One region of the Streptomyces sp. NBC_00236 genome, then DNA from elsewhere that is predicted to be linked to it. Evidence: riboswitches for the same ligand, from Rfam matches in the RefSeq annotation. Region 1 holds a riboswitch; each other region holds the start of a gene.
The links. Region 1 has a riboswitch for cyclic di-AMP ahead of OG446_RS03395 (C40 family peptidase). Riboswitches for the same ligand answer to the same signal wherever they lie in the genome.
Positions count from the first base shown of each region.

Region 2: it holds a riboswitch for cyclic di-AMP, as region 1 does, so the genes downstream of both, OG446_RS33645 (M23 family metallopeptidase) here and OG446_RS03395 (C40 family peptidase) in region 1, are expected to answer to the same signal.
Region 3: it holds a riboswitch for cyclic di-AMP, as region 1 does, so the genes downstream of both, OG446_RS29065 (M23 family metallopeptidase) here and OG446_RS03395 (C40 family peptidase) in region 1, are expected to answer to the same signal.

Region 1 covers NZ_CP108100.1:792,656-794,912, forward strand. The annotation lists gene OG446_RS03390 (hypothetical protein) at 1-273, shown strand, start outside; cyclic di-AMP (ydaO/yuaA leader) riboswitch at 602-772, shown strand; gene OG446_RS03395 (C40 family peptidase) at 776-1,249, shown strand; gene OG446_RS03400 (LysE family translocator) at 1,283-1,930, opposite strand; gene OG446_RS03405 (LysR family transcriptional regulator) at 2,003-2,257, shown strand, end outside.
Region 2 covers NZ_CP108100.1:7,555,824-7,558,080, reverse strand. The annotation lists gene OG446_RS33645 (M23 family metallopeptidase) at 73-1,014, opposite strand; cyclic di-AMP (ydaO/yuaA leader) riboswitch at 1,018-1,176, opposite strand; gene OG446_RS33640 (tyrosine-protein phosphatase) at 1,661-2,257, shown strand, end outside.
Region 3 covers NZ_CP108100.1:6,496,067-6,498,323, reverse strand. The annotation lists gene OG446_RS29065 (M23 family metallopeptidase) at 62-904, opposite strand; cyclic di-AMP (ydaO/yuaA leader) riboswitch at 918-1,084, opposite strand; gene OG446_RS29060 (M16 family metallopeptidase) at 1,312-2,257, opposite strand, start outside.

The DNA.
Region 1 (2,257 bases):
ACCCGCGCGGAGGGCGAGTTCATCGACCGCTATCTGCAAGTCATCGACCAGGTGGGCCGGATCAATCCGGCCCACGGTGGCGACACCTACAGCGCCCTGCGCGCCGCCCAGGCGCTGGCCTCGTACGCGGCCACGCTGCGCGACGCGCTCACGTTGATGCACGAGCGGGGCGAAGACCGGATCCACGCGGCCACGTTGACCAGGGCGCTGCGCGTTCTCGACGGCGAAAGGCGCTCCGGGCGGGTCACCGTGCCGCCCGAAGCGCCGAGTTGATCAGCGCGATGCACCGACACGCCCGACGCGGGGACCAAATTTTCTCGCTCGTTCGGCGTAGACGTTACTTCGCACGAGGGACAACTCGATTTGCGTTTTCGAAGTGGACGATGGGTGAAATCTCCCGTTCCGTCGCTGGTGCGGCACCGGTCGCCGTGACCCCACGGTTTGCCGCAACGTCACCTGGCCACCCGAACGGTCCATTCGTGATGAGCCTCACATATGGCTGTTTCACCTCGGAAATCCGGCACTCGGTGAGTCAAGATCCCTGGGACGACAAGCCCCCGCCACCGCGGCGGGGCGGTCCGGGCGGACGCCGAGTCCTGCCGCCGCCCGGATGCCTGGTCGACAGGAGTGGATCGGCAGGAGTGGAGGACCCAGCACAACGGGTCGACCGGACTTCCGGTCGTCCCTCGGGGTGAAGCCGCATCTGCGGCCGGGCGACTTCGCCGGCCCGAACCCGACAGGTCATCCTTCACAGGCGGCTGACGAAGGGTTGCGCATGACTGCGCAGGTTCATGTCCCGTCTCTGCTCGCCCGGGCCGGTACGGCCTCGGTAATGACTCTCGCCGCCGTCGGCGGCTCGCTGTTCGTGCCCGGCGCCGTGACCGACGCCCAGGCCGCCAGCCATTCGATGAAGGCCCTCACGATCGCCGCGTCGAAGAAGGGGGCGCCCTACCGTTGGGGCGCCACCGGGCCCAGCCGCTTCGACTGTTCCGGGCTGACGCTCTACTCGTTCAAGAAGGCCGGGAAGAAGCTCCCCCGCACGGCCCAGCAGCAGTACAACAAGACCCGCCACATCTCGTCGTCCAAGCGGCAACGCGGCGATCTGGTCTTCTTCCACTCCGGCCGCAGCATCTACCACGTGGGCATCTACGCGGGCAGCGGCAAGATCTGGCACTCGCCCAAGACGGGGGCCGTGGTCCGCCTGGAGAAGATCTGGACGAAGAGCGTCTACTACGGACGCGTCCGTTGAGGCCGCTCCCCCGCCCCGGCCCGTTCTCCCGCGTCAGTGCAGCAGCGGGCCCGTCACCAGGACCAGCCCCAGTGCGGTGAGTGCGGCGCCGCTGCCGCCCTCGATCGCCCGGGCGGTGCGCGGCCGGCGCAGCCACCGGCCGAGGCGGTCCACCAGGAGAGCCACCAGCGGGAACCAGATCAGCGCCAGCACCACGACGATCGCGGCGAGCAGCAGCGTCCTGGGCAGGGGCGCGGCCCCGGCCGGCACGAACTGCGGCAGCAGGCTGAGGAAGAGCACGGGCGCCTTGGGGTTCAGCGCGTTGGTCAGGAAGCCCTGGCGCAGCGCGCGGCCCGTTCCCATGCCCGACCGCCCGCCGTCCGCCTCGTCCGGCCCGGCCTCCGCGTCCTGCCCGGTGCCGCGCCGGGCCGCGTACAGGGCGCAGATCCCCAGATAGAGCACGTAGGCGCCGCCCAGGAGCTGGATGATCCGGAACAGCACGGGCACCGCCACCAGCACGGCGGCCAGACCGGCTACGGCGAGCACGGTGTGGACGAGGAGGCCCCCGGCGACCCCGAGCGCGGTCGCCACTCCCGCCGTGCGCGAGGCGAGGGCGTTGCGTACGACGACGGTGAAGTCCGCGCCGGGCAGCGCGACCATGGCGGTGGCGACCCCGATGAAGGCGGTCAGTTGTGCGTCCATGGGTCCACCCTGGACCGCTGGAGCCTTTAGCGTGTACTTGCAATCTTCTGGGTCTGCCAAAAGGAATGCTTAATGTACGACCCGACACGGCTCGCGGCGCTGGTGGCGGTCGCCGAGGCCGGTTCGATCACCCGGGCCGCCGCACGCCTGGGCTACACCGCCCCGGCGCTCTCCCAGCAGCTGGCCAAGCTGGAGCGGGAGGCGGGGGCTGCGCTGCTGGTGCGCCATCACCGGGGCGCCCGGCTGACGGCGGCGGGCGAGCTGCTCGCCGGACGCGCCCGGCGGGTTCTCGACGAGATGGATCAGGCCCGTCACGAACTGGCCCGC
Region 2 (2,257 bases), 6.8 Mb from region 1:
GACGGTGCGCCGCCGCGCACCGTCCCTCCATGCATTGCTCAGGCCCGGTTCACCGGACCGGTGTTGCCCGGATCAGACGTTGATGCCGTGCGACGCCAGGTAGGCGATCGGGTCGATGTCCGAGCCGTACGCCGGACCCGTGCGGACCTCGAAGTGGAGGTGCGGGCCGGTGGCGTTGCCGGTGGAGCCGGACAGGCCGACCTGCTGGCCCGCGGTCACGGTCTGGCCGGCCGAGACGGAGAGCGAGGACATGTGGCCGTACTGCGAGTAGTGGCCGTCGGCGTGCTTGATGACGACCTCGTTGCCGTACGCGCCGCCCCAGCCGGCGGTGACGACGGTGCCGGAGGTGATCGCCTTCACGCTCGTGCCGGTGGACACGGGGAAGTCGATGCCGGTGTGGCTGCCGCTGGACCAGTTGGCACCGGAGGCGCGGTACGCGGTGGTGTGGTTGCCCGGGACCGGGTGGACGTAACCGGAGTCGTTGCTCTGGGTGGCCGGCGCCGAGGTCTCCTTGGACGACGAGTCGTCGGAGGAGGACGAGTCGGAGGCCGTGGAGGCCTTCGTCTCGGTCTTGGCCGGGGCCTTGGAGGGGGCCTTCGACGGGGTGGTGGTGCCCGTGGAGGTGGTCGAGGCGTGGCCCCAGGCCTTGCCGCCGAGGGTCAGCTTCATGCCCGGGAAGATCAGGCTCGGGTCGTCGCCGACGACCTTGCGGTTGTCCTGGTACAGCTTCTCCCAGCCACCCTTGAGCTTGTGCTCGGCAGCGATCTTCGACAGGTAGTCGCCGGAGACCACGGTGTAGGAGGTGGCGCCGGCCTGCTTCTTCGCGACCGGCTTGGCCGGGGTGGTGTGAGCGGCGGCCGACTTCGAGGTGACCGGAGCGGACTGCTCCGCGGCGTGGGCACCGGTGGCGCCGAGCAGCGGAAGCGCGATGACGGCTCCGCCGGCGCTCGCGGCGACGACGCCACGGGCAATGGTGCTGGACTTGGGACGACGGTGCTTACCCGATATGGGCATGAAGGTTTTCCTCTCCGGCGCCTGCGAGGTGAGCTGTCGGGTTCGGACTGGAGATGTCCGGTCGCGGCTGGCGCGACTTCACCCCGAGCCGTCCGGTTTCCCGGCCGGCGGCTTACCTGGTTCCCCCGCTCCTGCCACGCGGTGAGTGGGTGCGAATTCCGGGCGGCGGCAGGATTAGGCGGTCCGTCCGGATTGCAGCGAACGTAAGCGAGCCGGGACGGCGGAAACAAGCCACGGGTTCCGTGCGGGATTCCGTGCCGGAAATTCGGCGAGGAATTCCGGTCACACTCCGTGGATTACGGATCTTGGATTTCCGCGCCGCGCACGGAATACCCAGCGGCCCCGCCGCCACACACCGTCACGGATATGATCCCGCTCACGAGAGGGCGATCATCTACCGTAGAAGTAGGGCATGTTCGACTAAAGCCCTAATACGGACATGTCATGCCCATCGCTTCCGCTCCGTCGCATCGTCCGCGTGGATCCAGGGCCGCGCGGCCGTGCGGAGAGATCCGCCCGGCGGACTGCCACAGGGGCCCGAAGTGCGGGTACGACCAAGATGATTGCCTGAGGAATCAATGTCGTATCGTCACGAGAGTGGACCCGCGGGCGACACGCGCCGGCGGCAGAGCCCCCAGGAGTGACCGTGACGCAGCAGCTGCCGCAGACCCCGTCGACGGAGCCCGAGCTGGCGGGTGTCCGCAATTTCCGTGACGTGGGCGGCCTGCCCACCTCGGACGGCCGCCGGGTGCGGTACGGGCGGCTCTACCGCAGTGGTCACCTGGCACACGCCACGGCCGAGGACACCGCGTTCCTCACCGGTCTCGGTCTGCACACCGTCTTCGACTTCCGCAACGGCGCCGACCACAAGCTCGACGGCCTGGACGTGGAACTGCCGGGCGTGCGCAATGTGAACATCCCGCTCAGCGACCCGGCGGACGGCGCGGAGTTCTGGCGGATGGTGCGCGACGGCAACATGAACGAGCTGCGGTCGATCCTGGCCGACGGCAAGGGGACCCACCGCATGGTCGCTTCCTACCGCCGGATCATCCTGGACCGCACGGCAGAGCACAGCCGGGTCCTGCACGCCCTGGCCGAGGACAGCGTGCCCGCCCTGATGCACTGCGCCGCGGGCAAGGACCGCGCGGGTCTCTCCATCGCGGTGTCCCTGCTGGCCGTCGGCGTCGAGCGCGAGGCCATCGAGGCCGACTACCTCAAGTCCAACGACGCGCACCGCCGCTAC
Region 3 (2,257 bases), 5.7 Mb from region 1:
CACGGACACGACGAAGGCCCCGGCGTGGTGCCGGGGCCTTCACCGAGGGGTCGTCGGCCGGTCAGACGGAGACGCCGTGGGAGCGCAGGTAGGCGACCGGGTCCATGTCGGAGCCGTACGAGGGCGTGGTGCGGGCCTCGAAGTGCAGGTGCGGGCCGGTCGAGTTGCCGGTGGAGCCGGAGAGGCCGATCTGCTGGCCGGCACCGACGCTCTGGCCGACGGACACGCCGATCGAGGAGAGGTGGCCGTACTGGGTGTACGTGCCGTCCGTCATCCGCAGCACGATGTTGTTGCCGTACGCCCCGCCCCAGCCGGCCTCGACGACCGTGCCGGCGCCGACGGCGACGACGGAACTGCCGGAAGCGGCGTGGAAGTCGATGCCGGAGTGGCTGCCGGAGGACCACATGGAGCCGCTGGACTTGTAGCCGGTGCTCACGTACGAGCCGGCGACGGGGAGCTGGAAGGAGCCGAGCCGGGTGCGCTCGGCGGAACGGGCGGCACGGGCCGCACTCTCGCGGGCCTTCTCTGCCCGGGCGGCCTTCGCCTTCGCGGCGGCCTCGGCCTTCGCGGCAGCCTTGGCCTTGGCTTCGGTCTTCTTCTTGGCCTCGGCCTTCTTCTTCGCGGCGGCCTTCGCCTCGGCCTTCTTCTCGGCGACGTCGGCCTGGTGCTGCTGCGCGTCCGCCTGGGCGTCGATCTGCTCGGCGAGGACGTTCTCGATGGCGATGACCTGGGTGAGGCCGGTGTCGCCGACGGAGGGGGTCCCGGTGTCCGAGGCGAGGGCCGGGGAGGCCAGTCCTCCGATGACGCCGGTGGTGGCCAGGGTCGCGATGCCGACGGCCTTCGCGCCGGTGCGCGTCAGACGGCCCGGGGCACGATGCTTCCCGGTGGCACGGGTGAACGCCATGAAGTGGCTGGTCCTTTCCTTCCTTCTCGCCTACCGGGTTAGCTGACGGGTTCGGAGCAGGAAGGTCTCCTACGGATCCCCGGTCCCGTACGGGACACGGCCATCCGATTCACCCCAGGGACTGCGTGGGTCCCCGGCTCCCCAGGCTCGCGCCTGACGGGGACTCGGCGATGGCTGCCCGGTACGTCACGGATGCGGCATACGAGTGACGGACAGCGGAGCCGACGCTAAGCGGGGGCACTTCCCGTCACCAAACGGACAGGCCGTTTTGTAGCGCATCCCACAGGGCAGAAAGGCAACCAACCCCCCAAAAAGGGGCAAAACGGAAGGTCCCGGCGGAGATCGCTCCGCCGGGACCTTCACCACTGTTCTGTTTGCCCTGATACCGGGCGGGATGACCGTTGTGCTCAGCCGGTCACGATCGACACCTCGCCGATGCCGAGGGCCCGGACCGGGTCGGCGATCTGCGCGGCATCCCCGACGAGAACCGTGACCAGCCGGTCCTCCGGGAAGGCGTTGACCACGGCCGCCGTCGCCTCCACCGTCCCGGTGTCGGCCAGGCGTGCGTAGAGCTGCGCCTGGTAGTCGTCCGGGAGATGCTGCTCGACCTGGTCGGCGAGGGTGCCGGCGACGGAGGCCGCCATCTCGAACTTCAGCGGGGCGACACCCACGAGGTTCTGCACGGCCGTCTCGCGCTCGGCGTCCGTCAGCCCTTCGGCTGCCAGCGTCCGCAGGACCTTCCACAGGTCCTCCAGCGCCGGCCCGGTGGACTCCGTGTCCACGGAACCGCTGATGGCGAGCATCGCGGCGCCCGTGGCCCCGGAGGCGGAGTCCGGAGCCGTCGAGCGCAGCACCTGGGCGAAGGCCCGCACGCCGTAGGTGTAGCCCTTCTCCTCCCGCAGCACCCGGTCGAGCCGGGAGGTGAGCGTGCCACCGAGGCAGTAGGTGCCGAGCACCTGGGCCGCCCAGACGCTGTCGTGCCGGTCGGCGCCGATCCGGCCGATCAGCAGCTGGGTCTGCACCGCGCCGGGGCGGTCCACGATCACCACACGGCCCGTGTCGTCAGCGGTGATCGGCGGGACGGGGCGGGGCTCCGCGGTGTTGCCCGACCAGTCACCGAGGGTGTCGGCGAGCAGCGCGTCCAGGTCGATGCCCGTGAGGTCGCCCACGACCACGGCGGTCGCGGTGGACGGGCGGATGTGGGCGTCGTAGAAGGCGCGCACGGCCGCGGAGTCGATCCGGGCCACGGTCTCCTCGGTGCCCTGGCGCGGGCGCGACATGCGTGCCGTGGCCGGGAACAGCTCCTTGGAGAGCTGCTTGGCGGCACGCCGGGCCGGGTTGGCCTGCTCGTGC